Regions from separate parts of the Kitasatospora sp. NPDC049258 genome, predicted to be linked through region 2. Evidence: riboswitches for the same ligand, from Rfam matches in the RefSeq annotation. Region 2 holds a riboswitch; each other region holds the start of a gene.
The links. Region 2 has a riboswitch for cyclic di-AMP ahead of AB0K43_RS22425 (transglycosylase family protein). Riboswitches for the same ligand answer to the same signal wherever they lie in the genome.
Positions count from the first base shown of each region.

Region 1: it holds a riboswitch for cyclic di-AMP, as region 2 does, so the genes downstream of both, AB0K43_RS18255 (LysM peptidoglycan-binding domain-containing M23 family metallopeptidase) here and AB0K43_RS22425 (transglycosylase family protein) in region 2, are expected to answer to the same signal.
Region 3: it holds a riboswitch for cyclic di-AMP, as region 2 does, so the genes downstream of both, AB0K43_RS01060 (glycoside hydrolase family 16 protein) here and AB0K43_RS22425 (transglycosylase family protein) in region 2, are expected to answer to the same signal.
Region 4: it holds a riboswitch for cyclic di-AMP, as region 2 does, so the genes downstream of both, AB0K43_RS21605 (M23 family metallopeptidase) here and AB0K43_RS22425 (transglycosylase family protein) in region 2, are expected to answer to the same signal.

Region 1 is NZ_JBFAQT010000019.1:44,620-51,926, forward strand. It holds gene AB0K43_RS18230 (ribose-5-phosphate isomerase) at 1-295, shown strand, start outside; gene AB0K43_RS18235 (GNAT family N-acetyltransferase) at 347-1,627, opposite strand; gene AB0K43_RS18240 (PP2C family protein-serine/threonine phosphatase) at 1,952-3,094, shown strand; gene AB0K43_RS18245 (hypothetical protein) at 3,551-3,745, shown strand; gene AB0K43_RS18250 (DUF6348 family protein) at 3,950-4,675, opposite strand; cyclic di-AMP (ydaO/yuaA leader) riboswitch at 5,155-5,348, shown strand; gene AB0K43_RS18255 (LysM peptidoglycan-binding domain-containing M23 family metallopeptidase) at 5,354-6,325, shown strand; tRNA gene AB0K43_RS18260 (tRNA-Gly) at 6,532-6,605, opposite strand; tRNA gene AB0K43_RS18265 (tRNA-Pro) at 6,784-6,857, shown strand; gene tig (trigger factor) at 7,196-7,307, shown strand, end outside.
Region 2 is NZ_JBFAQT010000028.1:15,703-23,009, forward strand. It holds gene AB0K43_RS22415 (hypothetical protein) at 1-78, shown strand, start outside; gene AB0K43_RS22420 (hypothetical protein) at 220-2,025, opposite strand; cyclic di-AMP (ydaO/yuaA leader) riboswitch at 2,661-2,820, shown strand; gene AB0K43_RS22425 (transglycosylase family protein) at 2,828-4,012, shown strand; gene AB0K43_RS22430 (hypothetical protein) at 4,108-4,308, shown strand; gene AB0K43_RS22435 (LacI family DNA-binding transcriptional regulator) at 4,424-5,449, opposite strand; gene AB0K43_RS22440 (glycoside hydrolase family 13 protein) at 5,475-7,202, opposite strand; gene AB0K43_RS22445 (carbohydrate ABC transporter permease) at 7,305-7,307, opposite strand, start outside.
Region 3 is NZ_JBFAQT010000001.1:214,459-221,765, forward strand. It holds gene AB0K43_RS01035 (SDR family NAD(P)-dependent oxidoreductase) at 1-481, shown strand, start outside; gene AB0K43_RS01040 (Pr6Pr family membrane protein) at 621-1,283, shown strand; gene AB0K43_RS01045 (alpha/beta hydrolase-fold protein) at 1,400-2,521, shown strand; gene AB0K43_RS01050 (MoaF N-terminal domain-containing protein) at 2,514-2,843, opposite strand; gene AB0K43_RS01055 (helix-turn-helix domain-containing protein) at 2,984-3,826, shown strand; cyclic di-AMP (ydaO/yuaA leader) riboswitch at 3,968-4,135, shown strand; gene AB0K43_RS01060 (glycoside hydrolase family 16 protein) at 4,138-5,322, shown strand; gene AB0K43_RS01065 (hypothetical protein) at 5,548-5,850, shown strand; gene AB0K43_RS01070 (IclR family transcriptional regulator) at 5,854-6,648, opposite strand; gene aceB (malate synthase A) at 6,839-7,307, shown strand, end outside.
Region 4 is NZ_JBFAQT010000026.1:17,105-24,411, reverse strand. It holds gene AB0K43_RS21625 (TetR-like C-terminal domain-containing protein) at 1-161, opposite strand, end outside; gene AB0K43_RS21620 (alpha/beta hydrolase) at 161-1,006, opposite strand; gene AB0K43_RS21615 (4-oxalocrotonate tautomerase family protein) at 1,191-1,403, shown strand; gene AB0K43_RS21610 (YiaA/YiaB family inner membrane protein) at 1,440-1,730, opposite strand; cyclic di-AMP (ydaO/yuaA leader) riboswitch at 1,965-2,110, shown strand; gene AB0K43_RS21605 (M23 family metallopeptidase) at 2,122-2,934, shown strand; gene AB0K43_RS21600 (hypothetical protein) at 2,924-3,883, opposite strand; gene AB0K43_RS21595 (sensor domain-containing protein) at 4,062-4,781, shown strand; gene AB0K43_RS21590 (hypothetical protein) at 4,878-5,615, shown strand; gene AB0K43_RS21585 (hypothetical protein) at 5,575-6,555, opposite strand; tRNA gene AB0K43_RS21580 (tRNA-Met) at 7,020-7,093, opposite strand; tRNA gene AB0K43_RS21575 (tRNA-Met) at 7,216-7,289, opposite strand.

The sequences.
Region 1 (7,307 bases), on a different contig from region 2:
GATCGGCGGCTCCGGCAACGGCGAGGCGATCGCGGCCAACAAGGTCAAGGGCGTCCGTGCGGCGCTGGCCTGGAGCGAGCAGACCGCCGCCCTGGGCCGGGAGCACAACAACGCCAACGTGATCAGCGTCGGCGGCCGGATGCACACCGTCGACGAGGCCACCAAGTTCGTCGAGATCTTCCTCAACACCCCGTACAGCGGCGAGGCCCGGCACACCCGCCGGATCGAGATGCTGAGCGAGTACGAGACCACCGGCGAGCTCCCGCCGATCCCGGCCCACCACCCCCAGGGCTGATCCGCTCCACCCCCGGCACCACCCCACCCTCGACCCCTGCCGCACGGGCCGTCAGAACCCGTGCGGCAGCCAGGGGGCCAGGTCCGAGGCGAACGCCCGCGAAGCCTCGGCCAGCGCGCCGTCGCGCACCTCGCGGACCTGCCCGGCCGCCCCGAGCGCGGCCAGCGTCACCCCACCGAGATAGGCCGAGCCCAGCGCCCGGACGTCCAGCGCCAGTTCGGCCGGCCGCTCGGTCCGATCACAGCTCGCCCCCTTGCCCGGGCCGTCGCTGCGCAGCCGCCAGCGCCCCGCGTTCCACGGGCAGAAGCCGTCGGTCAGCTCCAGCACCAGGTCCACCGGGCCCGGGTAGCCGCGCCCGGCGAGCGCCGCGGCCACGTCGACCAGCCGGACGAAGAGCGAGTCACCCACCCGCGGCTCCAGCCGGCGCGGATCCGAGACCAGGAACAGCAGCGGGTCGTCGACCGGCCGGTTGCCCGCGTGGACCTGCTCCGTGAGGTCCAGCTCCAGCAGGTACGACCAGAGCGCCGCGTACGCCTGAGGGGAGAGCGCCTCGATGTCGCGCACCCGGACGGTACCGGCCGCGATGTCGCGGACCCACTCGCCCTTGACCGCGTAGCGCGCGTAGCCCACCAGCCGGCCGCTGTCGCGCTCCTCGGCCAGCACGCACTGCAGCGGTGACGCGCCCTCGCGGGCACCGAGGGCGTCGAGCAGCGGGAGCTTCTCCCAGCCCGGCCGGCGCTCCAGCATCCCGGGCCGCCCCGGCACCAGGGCCGCGTACAGCCGCTCGCAGTCCGGCCCGGCCGCCGCCGGGTCGGCGAGCCGCAGCCGGAGCGCCGGGCCGGGCAGCGCGGGGAGGCTGATCCTGGCGCTCGGCACCGTGACCGCCATCCGCCAGCTGCCCAGCCCGTAGCCGAACCGCCCGTAGATGGCCGGCTCCGAGGCGGTGAGCACGGCCAACGCCTCGCCCCGGGCCCGGACCTCGTGGAGCTGGCGGCGCATCAGCGCGGTCAGTGCCCCGCGCCGGCGGTGCGTCGGCAGCACGCCGACCATGGTGACGCCCGCGGCCGGCAGCACCGCCCCACCTGGGACCGCCATCCGGAAACTGAACGCACTGCCGCCGCCGACGATCTGTTCGCCGTCGCAGATCGCCAGTGAACGGTCGATCTCGGTCAGTTCGTGCCAGAGCGCGCGCTCCTCCGGCTGCTCCTGTTCCCCGCCGAAGGCGATCTCCAGCCCGCGGTACCAGGTGTCCCACTCCGCGGCGGCCAGCGGCCGGACGGTCAGGGGCTGCGGTGAATCCGGGGTCCGCGGTGCGGACGGGTCGGCAGTCATACGCCACAGCTATCAGCTCGTCCGTGCGAGCGCGACCGACTTTTGCGACATGTCCGGTCGAAACCGCTCGCGCGGCGGGCGGCGCGTACCGGCCTCCCGCACGCTCCCGGAAACGGCGCCCAGGCCCGCGGACCGGCCCCGCCGTGCGGCCGAAACCCACCCGGCCCGCGGCGGAACACGACGGCCGAGCCGCCCCACCCCGTCGACGCCGGGCACGACCGGTGGATAAGGTCGGACCCCATGGCTGGCAGAGAGCCGGGCGCACCGCCCCAGACGACTGCGACGGGCCCGGCCGCTACGGCCGCGGAGCCCGCCGCGGCGCTGCTGCGCGCCAAGCTCTACCGCACCCGCCGCCGCATCCGCCGGGCCGGTGTCGACTACTTCCGCGGGGACGGCGCCGACTGGCTCGCCTTCACCGCCTTCCTGCTCGCCATCCCCCTGCTGGTGCTGCTCAACGTCTGGATCCCCGCCTGGGTCCCGCCGACCGCACTGGTGCTGCCGATCCTGGCCGGTGCCATGCTGCTGCGGCCCGGCACCCTGGTCCTGCTGTACGGCGCCGCCGCCCTCGGCCTCTCCACCGAGTCACTGATCCACACCGGCGAGCGGGTCGCCAGCGACCACCCCGAGGAGTACGTCTACGGGGTCACCCCCGGTGCGGCCCTGGTGGTCGGCGCGGTCGGGGTGGCCGGGCTGCTGGTCGCCCAGTTCCGCAGCCGGGTCGGGGTGCCCTGGCGCGGCGGCGGCTCGATGCTCTTCGACCTGCGCGAGCGGATCCGGGTCCAGGGCCGGATCCCGGCCCTGCCCGAGGGCTGGCACGCCGACATGGCGCTGCGCCCGGCCGGCGGCCAGTCCTTCTCCGGGGACTTCGTGGTGGCGGCCCGCACCGGCCCCGGGCGCCGGGTCCTGGAGGCCGTCCTGGCCGACGTCTCCGGCAAGGGGATGGACGCCGGCTCGCGGGCCCTGCTGCTCTCCGGCGCCTTCGGCGGCCTGCTGGGCTCGCTGCCGGCACACGAGTTCCTGCCCGCCGCCAACGGCTACCTGCTCCGCCAGGACTGGGAGGAGGGCTTCGCCACCGCCGTCCACCTGGTGCTGGACCTGGACACCGGCGAGTACGAGCTGCTCTCGGCCGGCCACCTGCCGGGCATGCAGCGGCTGGCGGGCGCCGGCCGCTGGGAGGTCCAGGAGGCGGAGGGTCCGCTGCTCGGCGTCTACGACGGGGCCAAGTTCGACGGCGTGCGGGGCCGGCTCGCCCACGGCGACGTGCTGCTGCTGTGCACCGATGGCATGGTCGAGGTGCCGGGCCGCGACCTGACCGAGGGGATGGACCGGCTGATGGGCGAGGCCGACCGGCTGGTGGCCGGTGCCCAGTTCGGCAGCGGCAGCCGGGGAGTGGCCGGCCGGCTGATCGAGTCGGTCGCCAAGGACGTCAACGACGACCGGGCCGTGCTGCTGCTCTGGCGGCGCTGACGCCCGTCCGCCCGGTGGGCGGCGGCCCCGCGCTGTCAACCGCGAGTGGTGATCTTCGGCCATTCCCGGCATCCGCGCCGCCGCAGTGGATCACAGTGCGGGCGGCCTGCCGGTTTGCCGCCCCGGGGCCCTGCCCCGCGCGGGTGGCGGGGAGCCCGTCGACGCACCGTCAGAAGGCCTCCGCTATGGTCTCGGACGGCGGAAATTCGTCCCACATCGCGGGATCTTGCTCCTAGGCTTCCGACAAGTCCTTTACGGAGTCCGCACGAGCGACCACACTGAGTCCGGGTGGGCTGGTCGAGACTCGGGGGATGGGGGGCGAATCGTGCGCCACGCGGCTGTCGTCTGGCGACCTCGGGTGCCCCTGTGGCGCTCCGGTCGCGGCGGGACGGCCTGTCCGCCAGGGACCGTCCGGTTCCGTCTTGAACCCGCCATGAAATGAGGAAGTGAGTCCGGGTGGCCTTCTCCGTGTCCGCGCTGGTGCTGTTCGGCATCATCGTCGTCATCTTCATCCGTAACAAGCAGCTGAAGACCAGCCACGCGATCATCGCGGCGCTGTTCGGCTTCATGGTGAGCCAGTCCACGGCGGCCAAACCGATCCAGGACTTCCTCACCCAGCTGGCCTCGACGATCTCCTCCGTCGCGGGCTGAGTCCTCCCGGGTCCGCTGTCGAGCCGGTCGGCGCCGGTGCCGCCCGGCGCTTCGCCCTGCCCGCGTGCGGCCGACCGCGGCCCGTCCTCGGGCGGGCAGCGGGTGCTGCTGGTGCTGCGGGTGGTGGCGGTATTGCCTGTGGTATCGGTACTGCGGATGCTCGTGGGGCCGGTGGTGTTGCGGGAGCCGGCGATGCCGCGGGGGCTAGCGGCGCTGCGGCTTCGGCCGGCGCAGCCGGGCCAGCAGCCCCGGCCGCCGGGCCGTGACGGTCGGCGCGGGCACCCCGGCGGGCTTCGGCGGCTCGGCCGGCTGCTCGGCGACCTCGGCCACCAGCAGGATGAACAGCCTTGCCCAGCACAGCCGTTCGCCGCGGGGCCAGTCCAGCGCGCGGAGCGCGGCCGAGGCGCGGTCGCAGACCACACCGTTCACCCGGACCTCCGCGACGTCCTCGCCCGCCCGGCCGCCCAGGAACAGCTTGACCCCGTTCACCTGCGGCCCGGTCAGCTCCGGGCGCAGTGGCTCGGCGAGCGCCGCGAGCGGCTGATGGGCTGCCAGCCAGTTGGCCAACTCCCCTGAACCGAAGCCGAACACGGCGGCCGGCCCCTGCACCGCGTGCCAGCCAGGCAGCTCCACCGACCGGTAGTGGTCGCCGTGCTCGCCCCGGCGGTCGAGCAGTTCGACCACGGCGGTGGCAGTGGTGGTCGCCCACATCCGGACGGCGTTGTCGAGCTGCTCCTCCTCGGTCCGCCCGAGCCCGGCCGCGCAGTCCCAGACCACCGGCCCGTCGGCGCGGCCCAGTTGCAGCACATAGCCGAGGTCGACATGGCCGGCACCGCCGTCACCCGGGTGCTCGCGGACCGCGACGGCGGTGCTGCCCGGCCCCCGCAGCAGCTCGCCGTCGACGGTGAACCCCTGCCCGAAACGCGCCATTTCGCGGATCACGCTGCGCTGTATGACGTCCAGTCGGTGCTGCGGGCCCACAGGCCGGCTCCTAGCTCGAAGCGGTGGGGTGGAATCGAACAGGGCTGAGGCTATCGGCCGCCGCCCGCTCCCGGGAAACCCGCGCGCGGCCGTCGGCGCCGGGTCTCGCACCCGTCCGGTGGGGCGTTCCGGCCGGCCTCGGCGGTCGGCGCGGCCCCCGCGGGGGTGACCGGAGTCACGGAAGGCGGGGGTTTTCGTGCCCGTGGGTGAATTCTCGGCCACGGAATGCGATATCGGTGACGACCTGCGGCCGTGCATTCACCAGGGGTGAGGAATTCGGCTGCGGTGGGCCCTGTGGCCACAGCGGAGCGTGACCTTCGTCCCTGTTGATCTTATGTCCCTTTAGTTCCTTACGCACCGTCACTTGCTCCGTACACGCCTCATGGGTTTTGCTTCGTGACCTGCCCGGCAAACGCCGGGTGGGGCCACCGGGTGGAACGCCGAGTCCTGCCGCTGCCCGGGGTCGACGCACACCATCCGTGCACGGCAGGAGCGGGGGACCCAAGGTAAGTGCCGTTTCCGGAATTCCGGTGCGGCTTGGGGTGAAGCCGTGTCTTTTTCACGGCCGGGCGATCTCCCGTCCGAACCCGACAGCTCACCTCGTAGGCGTCGGAGAGGAACCGCTCAATGTCCGGTAAGGGCAAGCACCGTCGTCCCCGTCTGTCCCGTCTGACCCGAATTGCCGTCGCCACCGGTGTGGTCACCGCTGCCGTCGCGCTTCCGGCCACCGCCGCCTCGGCCCACGGCACCTCCGCCGACGCCCAGGGCACCGTCTCCGCCTCGGCCGAGCAGGCCGCCGCCCCGGCCGCCCCGGCTGCCGCGCAGGCTCCTGCCGACCACACCTACCAGGTGGTCCACGGCGACACCCTGTCCAAGATCGCCGCCGCCGAGCACGTCGACGGTGGCTGGCAGAAGCTGTACCAGGACAACCGCCAGGTCGTCGGGGGCAACCCGAACCTGATCTTCCCGGGCCAGAAGCTGACCGTCGGTGGCCAGCAGGCCGCCCCGGCCGCCGCCCCGAAGTCCGAGGCCCCGGCCGCGAAGGCCTCGCGCTCCGAGCACCGTGCCCCGGTCACCCAGGCCCCCAAGGCCGAGACCCCGAAGCCGGCCGCCCCCAAGCCGGCTGCCCCGAAGCCGGCCGCCCCCAAGACCGAGGCGCCCGCCGCGTCCGCCCCGGCCGTGGCCCCCGCCACCTCGGGTTACGTCGCCCCGGTCAACGGCCCGCTCGGTACCCCGTACCACCAGGCCGGCTCCAACTGGTCCTCCGGCTACCACACCGGTGTCGACTTCGTGGTGGGCACCGGCACCTCGGTGAAGTCCATCGCGGCCGGCACCGTGGTCTCGGCCGGCAACGGCGGCGCCTACGGCAACGAGGTCGTCATCAAGCACGCCGACGGCAAGTACTCGGAGTACGCCCACCTGTCCTCGATCGGCGTGTCGGTCGGCCAGACCGTCACCGCCGGCCAGCAGATCGGCCTCTCCGGTGCCACCGGCAACGTCACCGGCCCGCACCTGCACTTCGAGGTCCGCACCGGCCCGGCGTACGGCTCCGACATCGACCCGGTGGCCTACCTGGCCGCCCACGGCGTCAAGGTCTGATCCTCGGGATCGACGCCCACCGCCACACCTGCCGCAGGCCCGACCCAGGACCCCAAGTCCCGGGCCGGGCCTGCGGCATGCCCGCAGACACCGGCTGTCACCTCAAGACGCCCGCACGGGCCCCCGGCCGAGGCCGGCCCACCGGCCCCCGAAAACGACTGCGGCCCCTGCCCGGCGAGTTGATCGCCGACCAGGGGCCGAGGTGGTGGAGCGGGTGACGAGAATCGAACTCGCGTGACCAGTTTGGAAGACTGGGGCTCTACCATTGAGCTACACCCGCCTGCGTGCAGTTGACGGTACGTCCGACTGTACGCGACCCCTCGGCCGGGGTGCGGCCGGGAGGACGGGGCTAGCGTACCTGGTCGGGGCGGTGGAGCGCACGTCGCTTTCGCTCCGGCGGGGGGTTGATAATGCGCCGGGCCGAGGGAGGCCGCCGTGTACTCTTCCTCTCGGCACTACGGGGTGTGGCGCAGTTTGGTAGCGCGTCCGCTTTGGGAGCGGAAGGCCGTCGGTTCGAATCCGGTCACCCCGACATCGTGTGCGGCAGGGTCTCGTCCGGTGGACGGGGCCCTGTTTCGTCGTCCGGCCGGCCGTGCGCGGACCGGCCCGCCCGGTGCTCCGGCGGGGGCCCGCGGCAGCGCCCTGGCGTCGGGCTTTCGCGGTACCGGTAGGATGGGCTGCTGGCGGTAGTACCTGTGGCATGCTCGCAGGTCAGCCGCCCGAGGGCGAGGAGTCACGCTCACCGTCCACCCCAATACGGGAGATGCAGCTCCAACCGCCCATCGCCCGTCTCGCCAGCTCGCTCGGCCGTTCCCGGCCGTACCGGGTCGGCGGAGACAACCAGACCGCAAGCCCCTAGGAGACCTAACCGTGAAGAGCGCCGTCGAGACTCTGAACCCGACCCGGGTTCGACTCACCGTCGAGGTGCCCTTCGAGGAGCTCAAGCCCAGCCTCGACGCGGCGTACAAGAAGATCAACCAGC
Region 2 (7,307 bases):
ATCGCCGGCATCTACCTCGCCGAGCTGCCGCCCCCGGCGCCGGTCGAGGAGCCCGTCGAGGAGCAGCCCGCCGGCTGAGCCCGACCAGGCACGTACCTCGGCCCGGGCTGCCCCGGTCACGCTTCGGCCCCGGCCACCCGCTGACGGGTGGCCGGGGCCGAAGCCGTTCCTGCCGCGGGCCGCGCGGGCACCGGAGCCCGGTGGGCCGAGCGGCGCCGGTCAGCCCACCCGGCCGGTGGGCGCCGCGATGTCACTCAGCTTCAGCGCCGGGGTCACCGGCTGACGCGGGCCGTCGGGCACGCTGACCGGGGCGACCGAGGCGTTCCACTGCGGCGCCGAGCTGCCGCCGCCCTTGTCCGGTTTGGTCAGCTGGACGGCCTGGCTCTCGCCCGCCTTGCGCAGCACGATCCGCTCAGGGGTGGGCGACTCCGGGTCCAGCCAGACCTCGTTGCCGCTGAACGAGCAGTCCAGCACCTCGACGGAGTCCGGCTGCCCGTCGGAGGTCGCCCGGAAGGCGATGCCGGCCTTGCGGTAGCCGGTCAGCCGGCAGCGGCTGATCGTCACCGGCTGCCCGGCCAGCTGGTGCTTGGCCGTGGCGACGGCGAAGTCGGACTGCCCGGCGGCGTCGATCAGCAGGCCGTCGAAGACCGTCCCCTTGTCCCGCCCCAGCGCGTGCACCGCGATCCCGCCGGCGGCGTTGCCGTACAGGACGCTCGCCGTGTAGTCGAAGTCGTTCAGGTACGCGCCGTGCTCGATGCCCCAGCCGCCGTTGTGGTAGGCGACGAACTGGCCCACGGTGTGGTGGTGCTGGGCGTTGAGCCAGACGAAGATGCCGTTCTCCAGGTTGTTGTGGGCCAGGCACCGCTCGAAGGTCCAGACCCCCTCGCTGGTCTCCGGCCACTCGTACCCGGAGGCACCGGTGGCGCCCTGGACGCCGACCGCCACGCAGCCGCTCGCCTTGCTGCCGCTGCCCGCGCCGAGGCTGAACCCGGTCAGCCGGTAGCCGCGCGGGTTGGGCTCGAAGACCGTCCGGGAGGCGACGCAGGAGTCGTAGAGGATGTCGTCGGACGGCCCCTGCGGGGTACGGGTGTCCTGCGGACCGTCCCACCAGTAGGCGTCCTCCCAGGTGTTGTGGCTGATGCAGCTGCGGAAGGTGACGCCGTGGCTCATGTGCGGGACGAAGGCGTGGTTGCCCGTGTCGCGCACCACCACGCCCTCCACCACGGTGCCCCGGCTGGCGTCGGCGAGCATGTGGAAGTGCAGCCCGTAGCGCCCGAGCACCGGCTCGGTGACGGGCTTTCCGTTCCACTGGTCCTTGCCGTTGGCCCGCGGGCCGAGCCAGCGCAGCGCGGCGTGCCGCACGTCCGCGTGGCGGGAGCTGGTGAGGTGGATGTGGGCCCGGCCCTGCTCGGTGCCCTCGACCCGAACGTTGCGGGTCAGGTTGAGCACCTCGGCGCCGACGGTGACCCCGCCGCCGACCGCGACCCGCGGGTGGGCGTACTTCAACGGGCCGTCAAGGACCACGGTGCTGCCCTTGACCTGACGGACCGTGCGCAGGTCGTACTGGGTGGAGAAGTCCTCGCCGTCGGGGGGCGCGGTCGGGGTGACGGCCAGTTCGTCACCGACCTGCCAGCCGGTCGGCGCGGCGGCCAGCGTGATGCTGCTGTCGCCCGCCTTGAGCGCGCCGGCCGCCCGCACCCAGGCCGTCCGGGGCGAGCCGTCCAGCCGCAGGTAGCCGGCGCCGCTCACCCAGAGCCCGGTGTCGGTGTCGATCACGGTCATCCCGCCGCCCTTGAACCGGCTCTCGTCCACGCCCGGGAACTTCAGGGTGTGCACGACCGTGTCCCCGGGGGCGAGGCTGAGGCTGCCGCGGACCTCGATGTTGCCGGCCGCGCTCAGGGTGAGGCTGCGGTCCTTGGCGAAGACCAGCGAGCCGGTCGGCTCGATCAGCAGCGAGCCCACCGCCGCGTCGGCGTCGAGCAGCACCTGGTCGGTGATCCGCACCGCCGACTTCGGCCCCGGCACCGCTCCGCCCCAGCCCGCCGGGTCGGACCAGTGGCGGCCACCCTCGGGCACCGTCGGGGCCGGCTGCGAGGGCGGCGGCGCGGCACTGCTCGGCGCGGGCGGTGAGCCGTGCTGGTGGCCGCCGGGCGTCGCACCGGGCGAGGTGCGGCCCGGCCCCGGGCGCCGGGAACCGACCGGGGCCTGCCGGACGACCTCCTCCCCGGTGACCGCCGCGACGATTCCGACGGCCCCCCAGATCAGTAGCCTGCGCCGGGCGATACGTCCCTTATGGTCCGGTTCGGCCCGATGCGAGCGGGGCCGGCGCGGCGGCGACTGCGGCCCGGCGCCGTCGCCGGGCTCCGGCGGTCTCTCCTCGAACTCCATGATCGGTTACCCCTCCCCCAGGCCGCAGGTCCGGCTCTGCCGACTGAAGCATAGGCAAGTCCCCATCCGATAAAGGCTTTTGCGCGAAAGCGAGCGAATATGAACGGCGCGAACGGGGTTTATCGATCTTGAGGGATCGATGCGGGCGATGTGACGGCCATCACACATATTTGCGGTTTCAACTTATCTCTGCCTAATGTCCTCCCACGTTCGTGGTCACACGGACCCAGCCACCCGGGACGCCGAGTCCTGCCGCCGGGTGGGCTGGCAGCGCATAGAACGCACCATGGCAGGAGCGGGGGAACCAGGTAGGTCGCCCGGGAGCGGTACGTCAGTGCCGGTCCGGGGCTTGGGGTGAAGCCGTGCACACGCACGGCCGGGCAACTCCAGCCCGAATCCGACAGCTCACCTCGTAGGCGTGGGAGAGGAACGCGTCTTCATGCTGCCCATCAGCGCTTCCAAGCGTGCCCGCCGCATCATCGCCACCACCGGCGTCGTCGGCATCGGCCTCACCATCCCGTGCCTGACCGCCGGCTCGGCCTCCGCCGCCTCGGTCGCCACCTGGGACAAGGTCGCCCAGTGCGAGTCCTCCGGCAACTGGGCCATCAACACCGGCAACGGCTTCTACGGTGGCCTGCAGTTCACCTCCAGCACCTGGGCCGCCTTCGGTGGCACCGCCTACGCCTCGCAGGCCAACCTGGCCACCAAGGACCAGCAGATCGCCGTCGCCGAGAAGGTGCTCGCCTCCCAGGGCCCCGGCGCCTGGCCGGTGTGCTCCGTCCAGGCCGGCCTCACCAAGGGCGGCGAGGCCCCGCAGCTGAACACCGGCGCCGCGGCCACCACCACCCAGAGCGCCCCGAAGCCGGCCGCCGCCCCCAAGCCGGCCGCCGCTCCGAAGCCCGCCGCCCAGCCGGCCGCCCCGCAGAGCAGCCAGCAGAGCACCCAGCAGTGGAGCGGCAAGCACTGGACCGGCGACCGCCAGTGGAACGGCCACCAGGGCGCCCACGACTACACCGTGGTCGCCGGCGACTGGCTGTCCCAGATCGCCGAGGAGAACCACGTCCAGGGCGGCTGGGAGAAGCTCTACGAGCTGAACAAGTCGGTCCTCACCGAGGGCGCCGACCACATCTACCCCGGCCAGCACCTGTCCCTGGGCGGCGACGCCCAGGTCGCCGCGCCGGCCGCCGCCAAGCCGGCCACCAGCGCCCCGGCCGCCCCGGCCACCACCACCGCGGCCAAGCCCGCCGCCGCCACCCAGGCCACCGGTTCCAAGGCCGCGGCGGTCAACTTCGCGCTCTCCAAGGTCGGTCAGGCCTACGTCTACGGCGGCAGCAGCGACGGCGGCTGGGACTGCTCGGGCCTGGTCCAGGCGGCCTACCGCCAGGCCGGCATCTCGCTCCCCCGTGTCGCCGCGGACCAGGCGGACACCGCCACCCGCGTCTCGCTGGACAGCCTGCTCCCGGGCGACCTGCTGTTCTGGTCCAACAACGGCAGCAACTCCGGCGTCTACCACGTCGCGCTGTACGTCGGCGACGGCAAGTACGTCGAGGCCGCCAACCCCAGCGCGGGCGTGCGCACCGAGACCATCGCCGACTGGGCCCCGGACTTCGCGGGCCGGATCTGACGGCCCGCTGACGGACCCGCCGTCCCCGGAAGCCTGGCCGGTTCCCGGGGCGGCGGCCTAAGCTGCGACGAGCCACCCACCAAGGAGCGCCCGTCATGGCGAAGGTCACCGTCACCCTCGATGCCGATCTGGCGATCGAGGTGATGCTGCAGTGCGGCACCAGGAACCCGCAGGACGCGGTCGAGCTGATCGTCCGGGATTACCTCGACCGCACCCGGCGCACCGAGGCGCGGACCGGCGACGCGGCCGACGAGCTGCGGCTCGACCATCCCCGGCCGGTCGTCGAGGAGGGCTGACGCCCAGGGCCGAGAGCCCTCACCCCCGAGTACGTGCGCAACGGCCCCGGAGCTTCCCGCTCCGGGGCCGTTCGCACATCCGCCGGGCGGACGTGCGCGAAGGTCAGGACGCGCTCTACCGGCCGTTGGCGACCGCTCCGGTGGAGCCGCGCATCACCAGTTCGGGCTGGAACATGTACTCGGCGCGCTGCGCCAGATTGCCCCCGACCTCCTCCAGCAGGGCGTCGACCGCGGCGGTGGCCATCGCCTCGACCGGCTGGCGGATGGTGGTCAGCGGTGGCTCGGTGAAGGCGATCAACGGCGAGTCGTCGAATCCGACCACCGAGACGTCCTGCGGCACCGACAGGCCGCGGCGGCGCACCGCCCGGATCGCGCCGAGCGCCATCATGTCGCTGCCGCAGACGATCGCGGTGCAGCCCTTGTCCAGCAGGGCACCCGCGGCCGCGTCCCCGCCCTCCACGCTGAACAGGGTGTGCTGGATCAGGTCCTGGGCCTCCTCCGTGGTCCGCCCGAGCAGCTCCCGGACGGCCGCGGTGAAGCCCTCGATCTTGCGCAGCACCGGCACGTACCGGCGCTGGCCCACCGCCAGGCCGATACGCTCGTGTCCGAGCTCGACCAGATGCTGGACCGCCATCCACATCGCGGTCCGGTCGTCCGGTGAGATGAACGGCGCGTCGATCTTCTCGCTGTAGCCGTTGATCAGGACGAACGGCACCTGGCGCCCGGTCAGCCGGGCGTAGCGGTCGTGGTCGGCGGTGGTGTCGGCGTGCAGGCCGGAGACGAAGACGATGCCCGCCACCCCCCGCTCGACCAGCATGTCGACCAGTTCGTCCTCGGTCGAGCCGCCCGGCGTCTGGGTGCACAGCACCGGTGTGAAGCCGTGCCGGCTGAGCACCTGCTCGATCACCTGGGCCAGCGCGGGGAAGATCGGGTTGCTCAGCTCCGGGGTGATCAGCCCGATCAGGCCGGCGCTGCGCTGGCGCAGGCGGGTCGGCCGCTCGTAGCCGAGCACGTCGAGCGCGGCCAGTACAGTCTGCCGGGTGGTCGCCGAAACGCCCGCCTTGCCGTTGAGCACCCGGCTGACGGTCGCCTCGCTGACCCCCGCCTGTGCCGCGATGTCTGAGAGTCGCGCCGTAGTCACGATCCCAGAGCCTATTGCAACCACGTCAGACCGCCCACCAAACGGCGGAGTCCGTGGGGAGCACGCTCTCCCCGTCGACCACGGCCAGCTCGGCCGAGGCGAGCAGCAGCCGGCCGGGGGCGGCGATCCGGACCGGTTCCGGCGTGGTGTTGACGGTGCAGACGAAGGAGCCGGCGGCGCTGTCCCGGCGGAAGGCCAGCACGCCTTCGGCGGAGGGCAGCCAGCTCACCGCGGTGCCGGCGCCGAGCGCGGGGTGCTCGCGGCGGACGGCGAGCGCGGAGCGGTACAGCTCCAGGGTGGAGGTCGGGTCGCCGGTCTGGACCTCGACGCTCAGCTCGGCCCAGGAGGCCGGCTGCGGCAGCCAGCTCGGGCCGCCCGGGGTCGGGCCGAAGCCGTACGGGGCCTCGGTGCCGGACCACGGGATCGGCACCCGGCAGCCGTCGCGGAAGCCGTCCTGGCCGGCCTGGCGGAAGAACGAGGGGTCCTGGCGGACCTCGTCCGGCAGGTCGGTGACGTCCGGAAGGCCGAGCTCCTCACCCTGGTAGAGGTAGGCCGAGCCGGGCAGCGCGAGCATCAGCAGGGTGGCGGCGCGGGCCCGGCGCAGGCCCAGCTCGCGGTCGCCGGCGGTGCGGATCTGGGTGCCGCCGGGCGGGTTGGCGAAGCGGGTGGCGTGCCGGGTGACGTCGTGGTTGGAGAGCACCCAGGTGGCCGGGGCGTCGACCGGGCGCATCGCGTCCAGCGACACGTCGATCACCTCGCGCAGCGCGGCGGCGTCCCAGTGGGTGCCCAGGTACTGGAAGTTGAAGGCCTGGTGCAGCTCGTCGGGCCGGACGTAGTTGGCGGTGCGCTGCACGGTCGGGGTCCAGGCCTCGGCGACGCCGATCCGCTCGCCCGGGTACTCGTCCAGGATCTTGCGCCAGGCGCGGTAGATCTCGTGCACGCCGTCCTGGTCGAAGAACGGCATCACGTCGTTGCCCAGCAGCTTGAGCTGGTCGTGCGAGCCGAGGTCGGGCAGGCCCGGCGCCTTGACCATGCCGTGCGCGACGTCGATCCGGAAGCCGTCCACGCCCATGTCCAGCCAGAACCGCAGGATCGAGCGGAACTCGTCGGCGACGGCCGGGTTCTCCCAGTTGAAGTCGGGCTGCTCGGGGGCGAACAGGTGCAGGTACCAGTCGCCCGGGGTGCCGTCCGGGTCGACGGTGCGGGTCCAGGCCGGGCCGCCGAAGATGGACTCCCAGTCGTTGGGCGGCAGTTCGCCCTGGGCGCCCTTGCCGGGCCGGAAGTGGTAGCGCTCGCGCAGCGGGGAGCCCGGGCCCTCGCGCAGCGCACGCTGGAACCACTCGTGCTGGTCGGAGGAGTGGTTGGGGACCAGGTCGACGATGATCCGCAGGCCCAGCTGGTGGGCGTCGCGGATCAGCGCGTCGGCGTCCAGCAGGGTGCCGAACATCGGGTCCACCGCGCGGTAGTCGGCCACGTCGTAGCCTGCGTCGGCCTGCGGGGAGGCGTAGAACGGGGACAGCCACACGGCGTCCACACCGAGGTCGCGCAGGTACGGCAGGCGGCTGCGGACGCCCGGCAGGTCGCCCATGCCGTCGCCGTTGCCGTCGGCGAAGCTGCGCGGGTACACCTGGTAGATGACCGCGTCCCGCCACCAGCCTCTGGAGGCACCGGCGTTCGTCGCGATCGGCTCAGCGGTCGGCTCAGCGGCGGGAACGGCGGCGGGCCGGGAGGTGTCGGCCAGGTTCTGGGTCATGGACTGTCATCCCTCACAGGACGTAGGTAGCGTCCCGGCCACCCGTGCGGGGGCGGCCGGTTCGCGGCAACAGGCATTGGTGGTGCGGGGTCTGGCGGTGGGTCA
Region 3 (7,307 bases), on a different contig from region 2:
CCTGCGCTCCTCGCACACCGCCCGGACCACCCTGGAGTTCTGGAACCGCCTCCTGGCCGTGAACCTCACCGGCACCTTCCTGGTCACCCGGGAGGCGCTGCCCGCCCTGCTGGCCACCGGCCGGGGCGTGGTGGTCAACTTCAGCTCCACCTCCGCGACCTTCGCGCACCCGTACATGGCGGCGTACGCGGCCACCAAGGGCGGCATCCAGTCCTTCACCCACGCGATCGCGATCGAGTACGCCAAGCAGGGGCTGCGCGCGGTCTGCGTCGCTCCGGGGTCGATCGCCAGCGGGATGACCAGCAACCCCGGCCTGCCGGCCGACGCCGACCTGTCGCTGCTCGGCAAGCTGGCCCCCGCGCTCGGCCAGGGCTTCGCCGGGCCGGAGACGGTGGCCGGGGTGATCGCCATGCTGGCCTCGGACGACGGCGCCTTCGTCACCGGCACCGAGATCCGGATCGACGGCGGCACGCACGCCTGACGCCGCCCGGGCCCGCCGCCCCGCGGCCCCCGAACGGGTGACGGCGCCCGCGCCGCCGCTCGGCCTCCGGGCCACCGCGGCGGCCCGAGCCGATGATGGGCCCGACTGATGATCGTTCAGCGGTAGGGAGGTCGGGCCCGTGCGGGAACGCGCAGTCCAGCTGGGGCGGATCGCCTTCGGCCTGCTGGCGGCGGTGGCCCTGTCCATCCAGGGCTACCACTCCGTCGGCGCAGGGGCGCCGCTCACCAACTTCTTCAGCTACTTCACCAACCTCAGCAACATCGGCGGCCTGCTGGTGCTGCTGACCGGCGGCGTGCTCGGGCTGCGCGGCCGACCGGGCGTGCCGGACGAGATCCGCGGCGCGATCGTGCTCTACATGACGATCACCGGACTGGTCTACGGCCTGCTGCTGTCCGGCTACAGCCTCGGCCTGCTGCTGCCGTGGGTGAACGACATCGTCCACCGGGTGATGCCGGTGGTCTACCTCGCCGACTGGCTGCTGATGCCGCCGGCCGCCCGGCTCGGCCGGACCACGGTGCTGAAGTGGCTGGTCTTCCCGCTGGTGTACCTGGCCTACACCCTGCTCCGGGGGCCGCTGGTGGACTGGTACCCGTACCCCTTCGTGGATCCGCGGCTGCCGGGCGGCTACGGCCGGGTGGCCGGGGCCTGCACCCTGCTGCTGGCGCTGTTCGTGGCGGTGGCCGCCGCCCTGGTGTGGCTCGGCAACCGGTTCGGCACCCCCCGGGCGCCCCGGGCCAGACACGCCAGGACCGCCTCGGGGGCGACCACCGACCCCACCTGACCGGCGCCACCGACCCCACCCGACCGGCGCCACCGACCGGCCGAACCTCACCGACCCGGCCGACCTCGTCGACCTCGTCGACCCGCGCCGGCGCGAACCGAGGGAGCACCACCGAGATGGGGCTGACCAGCCACAAGGTGCTGGCGATCGCCGCGGCGGCCGCCGTACTGGCGGCGACCGCGACGGTGCGCGGCTGGCCGCGGCTGGCCGGGCCGGGCCGGCGCGCGGTGGCCGGCCGGATCGGCGCGCTGCTGGCCACCCAGCTGGCGATGCTGCTGGCGCTGGCGCTGGCCGCCAACAGCTACTTCTCCTTCTACGGCAGCTGGGACGACCTGCTCGGCACCCCGGCGGGCGGCCCGGTCACCGTGACCACCGGTACCCCGGGAGGGGAGCTGCGGGTGCTGGGACGGGAGCCGGTCCGGGGCGGCGGCGCGGTCGGCCGGGAGCCGGGTGCCTCCGGCGAGATCCAGGCGGTCAAGATCGCCGGCCCGCGCTCCGGGCTGAGCACCGACGGGTACGTCTACCTGCCGCCGCAGTACTTCCGGCCCGAGTACGCCGGCCGCCGCTTCCCCGCGGTGGTGGTGATGACGGGCTTCCCGGGCGACGCCCGGAACCTGATCACCCGGCTGAACTACCCCGGCGCGGCGCTGCGGCTCAACCTGGCCGGCCGGATGCCGCCGACCGTGCTGGTGCTGCTGCGGCCGTCACCGGCGATGCCCGCCGACACCGAGTGCGAGGACGCCCCGGGCGGCGCGCGCGCCGAGACCTATCTGACCCGCGACGTGCCGGCGGCGGTCGCGGCGGGTTACCGGGTCTCGCCGGATCCGCGGTCCTGGGCGGTGATGGGCAACTCCACCGGCGGCTACTGCGCGCTGAAACTCGCCATGCGGCACCCCGAGGTGTTCCCCAGCGCCGTCGCGCTCTCCGGCTACTACCGGGCCGCCGAGGACGCCTCCACCGGAGACCTGTTCGGCGGCAGCCCGCGCCGGCGCGAGGAGGCCGACCTGCTCTGGCGGCTGCGCCACCTGCCGCCGCCCGGCATCGCGGTGCTGCTGGCGGGCGCCGAGCGCGGCGACGGCGACTACCTCGCGGACACCCGGGCCTTCGCTGCCGCGGTGCGCGCCCCGATGTCGCTGGCCACCGCCACGGTGCCGGAGGGCGGCCACAACTTCGGGACCTGGGGGCGGCTGCTGCCGGCCGCGCTGGAGTGGCTCGCCGGCCGGCTGCGGGTCAGCTGACCGGCTGGAGCTTGCCGGTGTGCAGCTCGCCGACCCGGCCGCCCTCGCCCTCGTACGTCCAGAAGACCCGGACGGTCAGCGCGTTCAGGTCCATCACATGGCTCACGGTGATGCCGCTCGCCTCCGTCCAGCTGACGAAGTAGAGCTGCGGGCCCACCTCGGCGACGTGCAGCCGCACGTCCTCCCACTGTCCGGCCGACTCGCCGAGGCCCTCCCAGCGCAGCCGCGTCCCGTCGGCGGAGTAGGAGTTGCGGAAGGCGGCGCCGTTGTCGACATCGAACAGGTACGTACGTCCGGCGAAGCCAGGCAGGGGCGCGGTCATCTCGGGAGTGGTCCTCTGAACGCTCGGCGGTGGCCGCGGCCGGGGCTCCGGCCGCACCACCAACCTAGCGGACGCGCGGGCGCCGCAGGCCGATCAGGCCGGCTTGAGCCTGCCCCGGGGCAAGGTCCTAGATTCCAGGTGTGACGGACGGAGCGGAGCGGTTGCTCACCATCGGGGCCATGGCCCGCCGCAGCGGGCTGACCGCCAAGGCACTGCGCCACTACGACCGGGTCGGACTGCTCCGGCCGGCCGAGGTGGACCAGGAGACCGGCTACCGGTACTACCGGGTGGAGCAGGTGGCGGCGGCCCGGCTGGTGCGGGAGCTGCGCGCGGTGGACCTGCCGCTGGAGCAGGTGCGGGAGTGCCTGGCCGCGGGCGGTGGCGAGCCGGTGCGGCGGCTGCTGGCCGAGCACCGGCGGCGCCTGCAGGCCCGGCTGGACCGGCTCCGCGGCGCCGTCCACCGGACGGATCATCTGATCGAGGAAGGGATCGACGCGGTCATGGGCGACGAGCAGCGGGAGGCGGCGGCCCCCGCCGACGAGCGGCAGCTGGCGGTGGACCTGTTCAACGGGGTCTGGCGGCTGCTGGAGCGGGAGGACCGCTCGGTCGAGGAGGACGACCGGATGGTGCACATGGCGCACGCCTCGCGCCACCACTGGGGCCAGGTCGGCACGGCGGTGAACCTCGGCCGGGGCGAGTGGCAGTGCTCACGGGTGTACGCGGCGCTGGGCCGGGCCGAGCCCGCGCTGCACCACGCCCGGCGCGGGCTGGAGATCTGCCGGGCGAACGGGATCGGCGACTGGGACCTGGCCTTCGCGTACGAGGCGCTGGCCCGGGCGGCGGCCGTCGCGGGGGAGAAGGAGCAGGCCAGGGCCTGGACCGAGCAGGCGCTGGCCGCCGCCGAGGAGATCGCCGCCCCGGAGGACCGCGAGCTGGTGCTGGCCGATCTGGAGACCGTCCCGGGGCAGCCCCGGTTCTGGTGAGCCGGCCCCGGGCCGGGGCCTCGGGGCGGGTGTGTGAGGGACGTCTCGTTGTCCGTGTGCGATCCGTCTGCCTAGCCTGCACGGGATGCCCGGCTGGGCAGACCCGCCGTCGGGACGCCTAGTCCTGTCCACCCGGAGGCGGTCACTCGAGCACCGTCATGGACAGGAGCGGGGGAACCAGGTACGTGCCGCGCTCCACCCTGCCCCGGGGCAGGACGCGCGGCTTGGGGTGAAGCCGCACCACAGGCGGCCGGGCAGCCTCGTGCCCGAACCCGACAGCTCACCTCGCAGGCGTCGCAGAGGAATCCTCCATGCGACTTTCCCCCACCCCCGCCCGCCTCGGCCTGCTCGCGGGCGCCACCGTGCTGGCCGGCGTCCCGCTGGTCGGCCAGGCCCAGGCCGCCAGCCCCACGGTGACCCAGGACCGCCTCGGCCCCACCGCGATGGCCGCCGGCACCGCCGCCACGGCCAGCCTCACGGTGCACTCCTCCGGCTGCTTCACGGCCAAGACCCTCGGCGTCGGCGTCCGCGACGCGGCCGGCCACAACCTGGACTTCCCCGGCAATGCCTCCAACGTGCAGATCTGCCCGAGCGGCACCACCTTCACCAGCGCCGCCCGGACCCTGCCGGCCGGTACCTACACCCAGTTCGGCTTCTGGCAGGACACCGCGAACGCCTGGCACAACCTGCCCTCGCAGACCCTGACGGTCTCGGCGGCCGGCACCACCACGCCGACCCCCGCCCCCGCCCCGACGCCGGCTCCGACGCCCACCCCGGCCCCGACGCCGAGCCCCGCCCCGTCCACCGGTGCGCCGGTCGCGGGCAAGTCGCTGACCTGGTCGGACGAGTTCGACAGCCTGTCCAAGACCCGCTGGACCACCGACAGGAGCAGCTCCTACCGGTACGGCAACCACAACCCCGACGACAACAAGCTGGACTGGCTGAGCCCGAGCGGCGTCAGCGTGTCGGGCGGCGTGGCCACCTTCACCGCCAAGCCGAGCGCCAACAAGCTGGAGAACGGCAAGCAGGCCTGGGACACCGGCCTGCTCACCACCGAGTACTCCGGCGAGGGCTTCCAGGTGAAGACCGGCGACTACGCCGAGACCCGGGTCAAGCTGCCCTCCGGCTCCGGCGCCTGGCCGGCGCTGTGGACCTGGAAGAACGGCAACGGGGAGATCGACTCCTTCGAGTACCACCCGGACAACCCGAACCTGCTGGAGCTGACCAACCACGTCAAGTCCGGCTCCAAGTACTTCACCGACGCCAACGCGGTGGCCAAGGACAAGTGGGTCACCATCGGCACCTACTACGGCGCCAACTCGGTCGACTGGTACGTCAACGGCACCAAGGTCTTCTCCGACAACACCGGGGTCGGCGCCAACTGGTCCGCGTACCTGATCCTCAACCTGTCGCTGAGCGCCGGCCAGTACCACCCGGCGCCCACCGGCACCGCGCCGATCACCTTCGCCGCGGACTACGTGCGGGTCTACCGCTGACCGTCACGGTGACACGCTCAGCGTGAACGGGGTGCCGTTGTCCGCAGCGTCGCGGTCGTCGGCACCGACCACCTGGAGGTGCCCCTCGGCCCGTGTGCCGGGGGGCACCTCGCGTGCCGGCCCGGTGGCGCCGTCACCCGCCTGGACACCTCGGACCTCCCACCGCTCGCACTCTGGCCGATACTCACAGTAGCGAGCCGAGTGGGACGAGCTGAGGAGGCACGGGTGTCCGAGCGGGTGCTGAGCGAGGTGAGCGGACGGATCGCCGCGGACCGGGAGGACGGGTTCGTGGCGTCGTACCGCGCCCTGATCACGGCCGAGCTGCCGGCGGGGCTGCTGCGCACCGAACTGCTGCGCGGGCCGGACCGGCACTGGCGGGTGCAGAGCCTGTGGCGGGACATCGGCGCGCTGGAGGCCGTCCGGGCGGACCCGAAGATGGCCGCCGCCCCCCGGCTGTTCCGTGAGGCCGGGACCGAACCCGACCTGGCCGTCTTCCTGCTGACGGCACAGGCGGGCGGCGCCGGCTGACCGTCAGGGCGCGAGCACCTGGCCCAGCCGGGAGGCGATCTGACGCATCACCGGCACCAGCGCGGCGCTGCCGGCCGCTGCCTCCAGGGCGCGGATCCGGGCCTCCGGGCCGGATACCGAGAGCGCGGTGGGGGTCGGCGCGCCGGGCACCGCCACCGCGATGCAGCGGACGCCGATCTCCTGCTCCTGGTCGTCCACCACGTAGCCGACCTCGCGGGCGTGCGCCAGCTGGGCGAGCAGCTCCTGAGGGTCCGTCACGGTGTACGGCGTGTGCGCCTGGAGCGGCTGCGGACCGAGCAGCGCGCGGGTCTCCTCCTCGGGCAGCTGGGCCAGCAGGGCCTTGCCGACCCCGGTGCAGTGCGGCTGCACCCGGCGGCCGACCTCGGTGAACATCCGCATCGAGCGGCGGGACTGCACCTGGCCGACGTAGACCACCTCGCCGCCCTCCAGCACCGCCAGGTTGGCCGTCTCGCCGGTGGCCTCCATCAGCTCGGCCAGGTAGGGGCGGGCCCAGCTGCCGAGCAGCCGGCCGGAGGTCTCGCCGAGCCGGATCAGCCGCGGGCCCAGGGTGTAGCGGCGGGCGGTGTCCTGGCGGACATATCCCTGCTGGACGAGGGTACGGATCAGCCGGTGGATGGTGGGCATCGGAAGGCCGGAGGTGGTCGAGAGCTCGCTCAGGGTCGCGATGCCGCCCGAGTCGGCGAGCGCTTCCAGCAGCTGGAAGGCGCGCTCGACGGACTGCACGCCACCGGAGGCGCGCTCGGTGCCTGTCGGTGTTGCGGCGGGGGTGCTGGCCACCGGCGTTCCCTTCACTGTGCGAGGAGGAGTAGAGTCCCAGCGATCTAGCTCAACAAACCGTTGAAATTCTGTATCGCGGAAACTACTCTCCACCCTACAGAACGAAACCCGCCGGTAGGTGGGTTCGGATCTGGGAAGTTCCCACCGGAGCTCCCCAAGCTTTCACAACCGTCCAAGGAGTGTCCTGCCCATGGGTGCAGATCAGGGACCTGACGGCGTTTCCCCCGCCGCCCCGGTCGTCACTGTCGCCGGTCCGCGCGTGTCCCGCGCAGAGGAGGTGCTCACCCCGGAGGCGGTCGCCTTCGTGGTCGGCCTCCACCGTGCCTTCGAAGGTCGCCGGCAGGAGCTCCTGACCCGACGAAAGGCCCGCCGGGCCGAGATCGCCGAGGCCGGGACGCTGGATTTCCTGCCCGGGACCGCCGAGGTCCGGGCCGGGGACTGGCAGGTGGCTCCCGCCCCCCGCGCGCTCCAGGACCGCCGGGTGGAGATCACCGGGCCGACCGACCGCAAGATGGTCATCAACGCGCTCAACTCCGGCGCCCGGGTCTGGCTCGCCGACTTCGAGGACGCCACCGCCCCCACCTGGGAGAACGTGGTCTCCGGGCAGATCAACCTGATCGACGCCTTCGAGGGCCGGATCGACTTCACCTCCGAGGCGG
Region 4 (7,307 bases), on a different contig from region 2:
AGTTCGGCCAGCCCGCCGGGGACGTGCTTGTAGAGGGAGGGGGTGGCCACCGTGGCCCGGGCGGCGACCGCGGCGAGGGTGAGGGCCTCGCCGCCCTGGTCGTCGAGCAGGGCCAGGGCGTGGCCCACGACGGCGGCGGGGGTGAGTCCGGCCCGGGGCATCAGGCGACCTCGGCCAGGAAGGGGAGCAGGGCATCGGCGGTGGCCTGCGGGAACTCCGCCATCGGGTAGTGGCCGCCGCCGTCGATCATCACCTTGCGGGCCTTCAGCGCGGCCGCCTGGCGGTCGGCCACCCGTTCCGGCTTCGGGAAGTCGGGGTCCTTGGCGCCCATGACCACCAGTGCCGGGCAGCCGACCGCGGCCGTCCAGCCGACCGGGGCCGAGTCGCCCGCGACGTACCCGCGGACGGCCGCCCGGCGGGCCGGCTCGCGGAGCATCGCGACCAGGGCGGCCCGGTACGCGTCGAAGTCGGCCGGGCGGGCGGTGGGGAAGTAGAGCTTCTGCGCCGCGCCCCACAGCGCGGGGAAGTGCACCACGGCGCTGCCGAGCGTCTTGACCAGCAGCTTCTGGAAGGCGTTCGGCGGAAGGTTCTCGACGAAGGCGTCGATCAGCACGATGCCGGCCACCCGCTCGGGCCGGTCGCCGGCCGCCTTGACCACGCTGGCGCCGGTGTAGGAGTTGCCGACCAGGACGGCCCGGTCGATGCCCAGGTGGTCGAGGAGCGCGAGCACGTCCTCGGCGATCGCGGCCGGCGAGTGGTCGGTGAAGCCGGTCGAGGACTCGCCGAGCCCGCGCAGGTCCATGGTGATCACCCGGTGGCCGGCGGCGGTCAGCAGCGGGCGCAGGTACCGGTAGGCGGCGCGCTTGTCGAGCATCCCGGGGAGCAGGACGACGGGGTGGCCGGCGGGCTGCGCCGCGGTGCCGGTGGCCGAGTCGTCGAAGGCGATCCGGCCGCCGGGCACGGTGACGTACCGGGTGCTGGCGCTGTGCATCACTGGCTCGTTCATCGCTGCCTCCTGGGCTCCTGGCGGGTGCCCGGCCGATCCGGTGGGCTCCCATAGCCATAAAGCTACGGCTAATAGCCTTAGCTGTCAAGGGGTGCCCCGGACGGGGCGCCGCAGGCCCTGGGGTAGCGTGCGGTCGGACCGCAGTCCCCGGTCCCCAGTGCCCGTGCGAGCGGCAGGAGTCGTCGTGCCCTTCATCAACGTCAAGCAGCTGTCCGGCCGGAGCGAGGAGCAGAACGCGCAGATCGTCCGCGCGCTCACCGAGGCCTACGCGGGGATCACCGGGGTGGATCCGGAGAAGATCTGGGTCGCGGTCGAGGAGATCCCGCCGACCCACTGGTCGATCGCCGGTGAGACCTTCGCCGCCAAGAAGGCGAAGGCCGCCGCCGAGGACCGCTAGGGCCTGTCCCAACCCGGACCGCGATGCCGGCCCGGCTCAGGCGCCCTCCACCCGGAACGGGTCGTGCTCCGCGAGCAGCTTGTCCAGCCGGGCCTGGTCCACCCGGCTGGTCAGCTCGTCGGCCTCCTGCCGGTCCCGGATCACCTTGGCCAGCGTGAACGCCGAGGTGATCTCGTAGAGCAGGCCGACCGCGAGGAACCCCCGCATCCAGGCGTTCACCGGGAGATAGGCGATGCCGATCGCGAGGGCCGAGCTGGCGAGGGCGAAGGAGAGGACGGCCTGGGCGTAGTACGCGGCCGTGGTTCTGGTCTGCATCTTTGCGCTCATGCCGGAAGGGTCTCCAACTCCCCTTCCGGACACATGAGTACGGATACTCATCCGCCCGGTCGCGGTCCGTCACCGCCGGGCCCGCCGATCCGGCCGAACCGCCCCGGGGGCCCCAGCGGGCCGCCAAAGTCTCGGCCTAGGCGCTTGGAATCATGGGGCTCATAGGATTAACTTTCGATAACGCAGCGCGGTACGCAACGCCGTACCCAGACGGCACCGCGCGCCATCGCTCAATCCGCGGGCACGCCTTCACCGGTGGGCCCGGGGAGCCGGGGAACCACGTTCCTTGGGGTGAATCGGCCGGGCCCCGAACCCGGCCGTAGGAGACCTTCCTGCTCCGAACCCGTCAGCTAACCCGGTCGGCGAGAAGGAAGGAAAGGAGCACGCCTCAGTGGCGTCGACGCACCCGCTCCAGGCCCCGGCCGCAGGCACCCAGCTGCTCGACCACCCGGTGGAGCAGCACCACCCGGTGGACCACGGCGCCGACGGCGCCCGGCACCGGATGCCCCGTCAGGCCAGGAGCGGCGCCCCGCTGCTCGGCGTCACCGCGATGACCGCCGCCCTCGGCGCCACCGGCTTCGCCGCCGCCGGCCAGGCCCACGCGGCCCCGACGGCGCCCGTCGTCGCCCCCGACACCACCGACCGGACCACCGGGGCCGCGCCCGCCGCCGACCCCGGCCTGGCCCTCGCCGCCCGGATCCAGCAGCAGGCCGACGGGCAGCCCACCTCGGTCGAGGAGAGCGCCCGGCTCGCCGCCGCCCAGGAGGCCGAGGCCAAGCGGGCCGACCGGCAGGCCGCGCCACGCCCCGCCGCCCTGGCCCTGCCCGTCGCGGCCTACACGCTGAGCGCGCACCACGGGCAGACCGGCTCGCTCTGGGCGCACCTGCACACCGGCGTCGACTTCGCCGCCCCGACCGGCACCCCGGTCGGCGCGGTCGCCGCCGGCACCGTGACCTCGGCCGGCTGGTCCGGCGCCTACGGCTACCGGGTCATCCAGACGCTGCCCGACGGCACCGAGATCTGGTACTGCCACCTCGCCCGGATCGCCACCGCCGGCGGCGAGGTCGCCCCCGGCACCCTGCTCGGCGCGGTCGGCGCCACCGGCAACGTGACCGCGCCCCACCTGCACCTGGAGGTCCGCCCCGGCGGCGGCGCCCCGGTCGACCCGCTCGGCTGGCTGCAGGCGCACGGCCTCAACCCGTAACGCCGTCCTCCGGCCCGGGCTCGTCTTCCGGCCCGGGCTCGTCCTCCGGCCCGGGCTCGTCCTCCGGCTCCGGCTCCGGCTCCGATTCCCGCTCCGCCAGGTACGCCTCGATCTCCTCGGTGCCCGGCTCCGGCGCCAGGTCCGGATACTCCTCGACCAGCAGCGCCGGCAGCCCGGGCACCGTCCAGTGCCCGTACAGCCGCAGCGCCTCGACGCCGACCGCCGCCTCGAAGCCCTCGAAGTCCCCGGCCAGCTCCGGCGGCATCGGCCGGCCGAGCGCCGTCAGCTCGGCCAGGTTCCGGTAACTGCGCTGCATCAGGCCCTGCTCCAGCAGCAGGCGCGCGCCGTCCGTGGCCATCCCGATCATCAGCAGCCGGGTCGGGCCCCAGCCGCCGTCCCGCTCCTCCGGCTCCAGCCCCGGTACCGCCGCGTACGCCGCCAGCCGCTGCTCCGCCGACAGCTCCCGGAAGCCGTCCAGCCAGTCGCGCACGGCGTCGAGGTCGGCCGTGTCCACGCCGTCCGCCCGCAGCAGCAGGGTGTACAGCCGGGGCCAGGTCACCAGATCGGCCCGCCGCAGCAGCCCGCACAGCACCTCGCCCTGCCACTCGGCCTCCTCCCGCAGCCGCTCGTGGCGCTTCGCGTTCAGCCGCCGCGCGGCCCGCTGGTGCTCGATCAGCGCCAGCACCGCCGCGCCGTACGCGGCCGGCTCCCCGGCCGGCTGCACGTACAGGTACAGCCGCTCGTAGAGCAGTTGCTCCAGCAGCGCCGAGTTCAGCTCGGGGAAGCCGTCGTGCATCCGGGCCCCGCTCAGCTCCAGCAGGGCCAGCACCGTCCGCAGCGCCTCCTCGGGCACGGGGGCCCCGCCCCCGTCGGCCGCCGGGGCGAGCAGGTCGGCGGCCCGGGTGGGCGGGATGAGCGGCAGGTCTTCGTCGTTCACGGGCACGTTCACCCACAAACCGTAGCCGGTGCCCGCCGGGCCGGCCGCCGCGGTGCGAACGGCCCGGGGCCGCGGGGCGGAGCCCGGAGATGGGCCCCGGGGGTGGGCCCCGGGGGTGGGGACAACCCCACCCCGGATCCGGCAGCGGACCGGATACCCGGCCGGGCCCGGCTACGGCAGATTTGAGACTGTGAGCACGGACGACTTCAAGGGGCCCGAGATGACCGCCAGCACCTCCCCGTACGGCTACCGCGACCTGGACCGCCCGGCGTTCTGGAAGGCGCCGTTCAGCGCCACCACCTACCGCGAGGTGGGCTTCGTGCTCACCGGGCTCCCGATCGCGCTGCTCGGCTTCGCCACCGTCGTCACCCTCTTTTCGGCCGGCCTCGCCCTGGCGGTCACCGCCCTCGGCCTGCCGGTGCTCGCCCTGCTGATGGTCTCCGCCCGCGGACTGGGCGCCCTGGACCGCGAGCGCACCCGCACCCTGCTGGACACCGAGGTCACCGCCCCCGCCCCGGTGCGGCCCGCCCGCCGGGGCTTCTGGGGCGCGGTCACCGCCCGGCTGGGGGACGCGGCCGGCTGGCGGGCCGCCCTCTACCAGGTGCTGATGCTGCCCTGGACGATCGCCAGCTTCGTGATCACCGTGGTCTTCCTGGTGGTCGGCTGGGTCGTCGCGCTCTACCCGCTCTACCACTGGGTCTTCAAGCGCTACCTGGACTGGCCCGGCTACCGGCTCTTCGAGTACACCGGCAGCAAGGGCGACTACCACACCTACTACATCACCTCGCCCTACCAGATCGCCGGCGTCTCGCTGATCGGCATCGCCCTGGTGCTGCTCACCCCGAAGATCGTCCATGCCCTCACCGGCGTCCACCGGCTGGCGGTCCGCGGACTGCTCGGCGCCCGCTGAGCCGCCCGGCCCCGTTCGGCGGCCACCGACGGGCGGTCCGGCGCACCCCGTGATCGGCTGGAACGGCCTTCGCGTCCGAGCCAGGAGCCCGCCGCCATGTCCGTACTGGTCACCTCCCGCCCGCTGGACGAGTACTGCGGACTGTTCGGCCTCACCCGGGCCGAACTGAGCGCCGTCCCGGGCCCGGTGCTGGACTGCCCCGGCGGCGCCGCCGGCCTGGTGGCGGAGGCCCGTACGCTCGGCTGCCGGGCGATCGCGGTCGACCCCGGCTACGCCGTACCGCCGCACGAGCTGGCCACTCGGGCCCGGGCCGGACAGGCGGTGATGGCCGCCGCCATCCGGGCCGACCCGGCGCGCCACCTCCCCCGGTACCACCGGGCCGACGGCTACCTGCGCAGCTGGGACCGGGCCCGCCGGCTGTTCGCCGCCGACGCGGCCGCGCACCCGGAGCGCTACGTGGCCGCCGCGCTGCCGCACCTGCCCTTCGCCGACGGCACCTTCGCGCTCACCCTGAGCAGCTACCTGCTGTTCGCCTACCCCGACCTGTTCTCCCCGCGGCAGCAGCTCGCCGCCCTGCTCGAACTGGTCCGGGTCACCGACCCGGCCGGCGAGGTCCGGATCCACCCGCTGCACGACAGCGCCGGCGCCCGCTGCCCGCGGCTGGACGAGCTGCGCGCCGAGTTGGGCCGGCGGCAGGTCTCCAGCGAGGTCCGGCGCTACGGCCGGCCGACCACCCACCGGGTCCTGGTGCTGCGTGCGGCGGACCACCGCCGCCGGGGCGGCGCGGGGCGGGTCAGCGCGGGCCGGGAACGGACGGATCGGTCGGTGCCGTGACGGCGGGCCCGGCCGGCTCGCCCGGGGTGGCCGGGGCGGCGGGTTGCTCCGGCAGCCGCCTGAGCACCTCCTCCGCCACCGACCTGCGCCGCGAGTACGGCGGCACGGTCCGGGAGTTGCGCATCTTGTAGCGGACGGCGTCGCGCAGCGTGCCGCGCTGCTCCGGGGTCAGGTCGGGCAGATCGGCCGCGGCCCGCGCCGCCAGCAGGGCCTGGAGCAGCTCGAAGGGCGACAGGTGGCGGTCGATCGCGGTCACGATCAGATCCAGGTTGCGGGCGTCCGGTGCGCCCTGCAGCAGGGCCAGCGCCTGCACCCGCAGCCCCTCCACCCCGGTCTCGAAGAGGTCCCGGACCTGCTGCGGTCCGAAGCCGAGCCCGGGTGCGGCGATCACGGTCTGGTTCACCGAGTCGGCCAGCGTCTGCCGGTCGGCGGCGGACAGTGCCCGGGCCAGCAGCAGCCGGGTGAGCAGCCAGCCGGTCAGGAAGCCGACCACGGTGAAGTACACGCCGAGCGCCGCGGCGAAGCCGGACGCCCCGGGGCCGCCGCCGACCACCGGCGCGAGCGCCCGGCCGAGCTCTCGCAGCCGCTCGGGGACGGTGCCGATCTGGGTCAGCCCGGCACCGAGGAGGATCTTGGTCAGCCAGTCGGAGACCTGCTCCAGATTGGTGTTGGGCGCGTAGCTCGCGGTCGAGGTGGCCGACTCGTCGGCCGGATGCGCGGCGCCGCCGCTGGTCAGCAGCTTGGGCACGCCGAACAGGAACCCCAGCAGCCCCCCGGCCACCGAGAAGGTGGCGGCCACCATCAGCCCGCCCCCGAGCGCCGCGGCCCAGTGCGCCGACGCCACGGCGAACAGCACCAGCCCCAGCAGCCCGGCCGTCAGCACCCCGCCCAGCGCGATCTTCACCGCCGGCACCGGCTCGCCACCGCGTTCCAGCTCCACCGCTCCACCCCCGTCACGGTCCGTCAGGTCGCAGCGACTGTAGCGGATCGCGGTTCCCCGCAGACGGCCCGCCGACCTGGCCGAGGTGGGGCGCCGCCCGGCGGTCGGCCGGGCGGCGTATGCCTCGCGGTGCCGGGCATGCAGACGGCCCGTGGGCGCTCTCCTCGGCGCCGGGCCCCTAGGGGCCGGGCGGCCGAGGCGCCGGGGATGTATCCGGTGAGCCCACGGGCCGGGTGACTGCTTGGGTCTACGCCTGCCGCCGGAGGCCGTAGGGCCTCGGTTGCCACAGGCAGGGGCGGCTCTAGCGAGCAGCCACCTCACGCATCCTGGTGGTACTCAACTCAGGATCACCTCCTTTCAGTGTGCCGCCACTGTAGGCACGCACCCGAGCGGGGGGCAACGGATTTATGCGGGGAACGGCGAAGGCCCGGCAGAGTGATCTGCCGGGCCTTCGTGCTACTGAGTAGCGGGGACAGGATTTGAACCTGCGACCTCTGGGTTATGAGCCCAGCGAGCTACCGAGCTGCTCCACCCCGCGTCGGTGAACCTGACAGTACGGGAGTGCGGCGCGGAAGGGAAATCGGGTGCCCCGGTCCCGCCGGAGACCCGGGAACGGCGAAGGCCCGGCAGAGTGATCTGCCGGGCCTTCGTGCTACTGAGTAGCGGGGACAGGATTTGAACCTGCGACCTCTGGGTTATGAGCCCAGCGAGCTACCGAGCTGCTCCACCCCGCGTCGGTGAACCCAACAGTA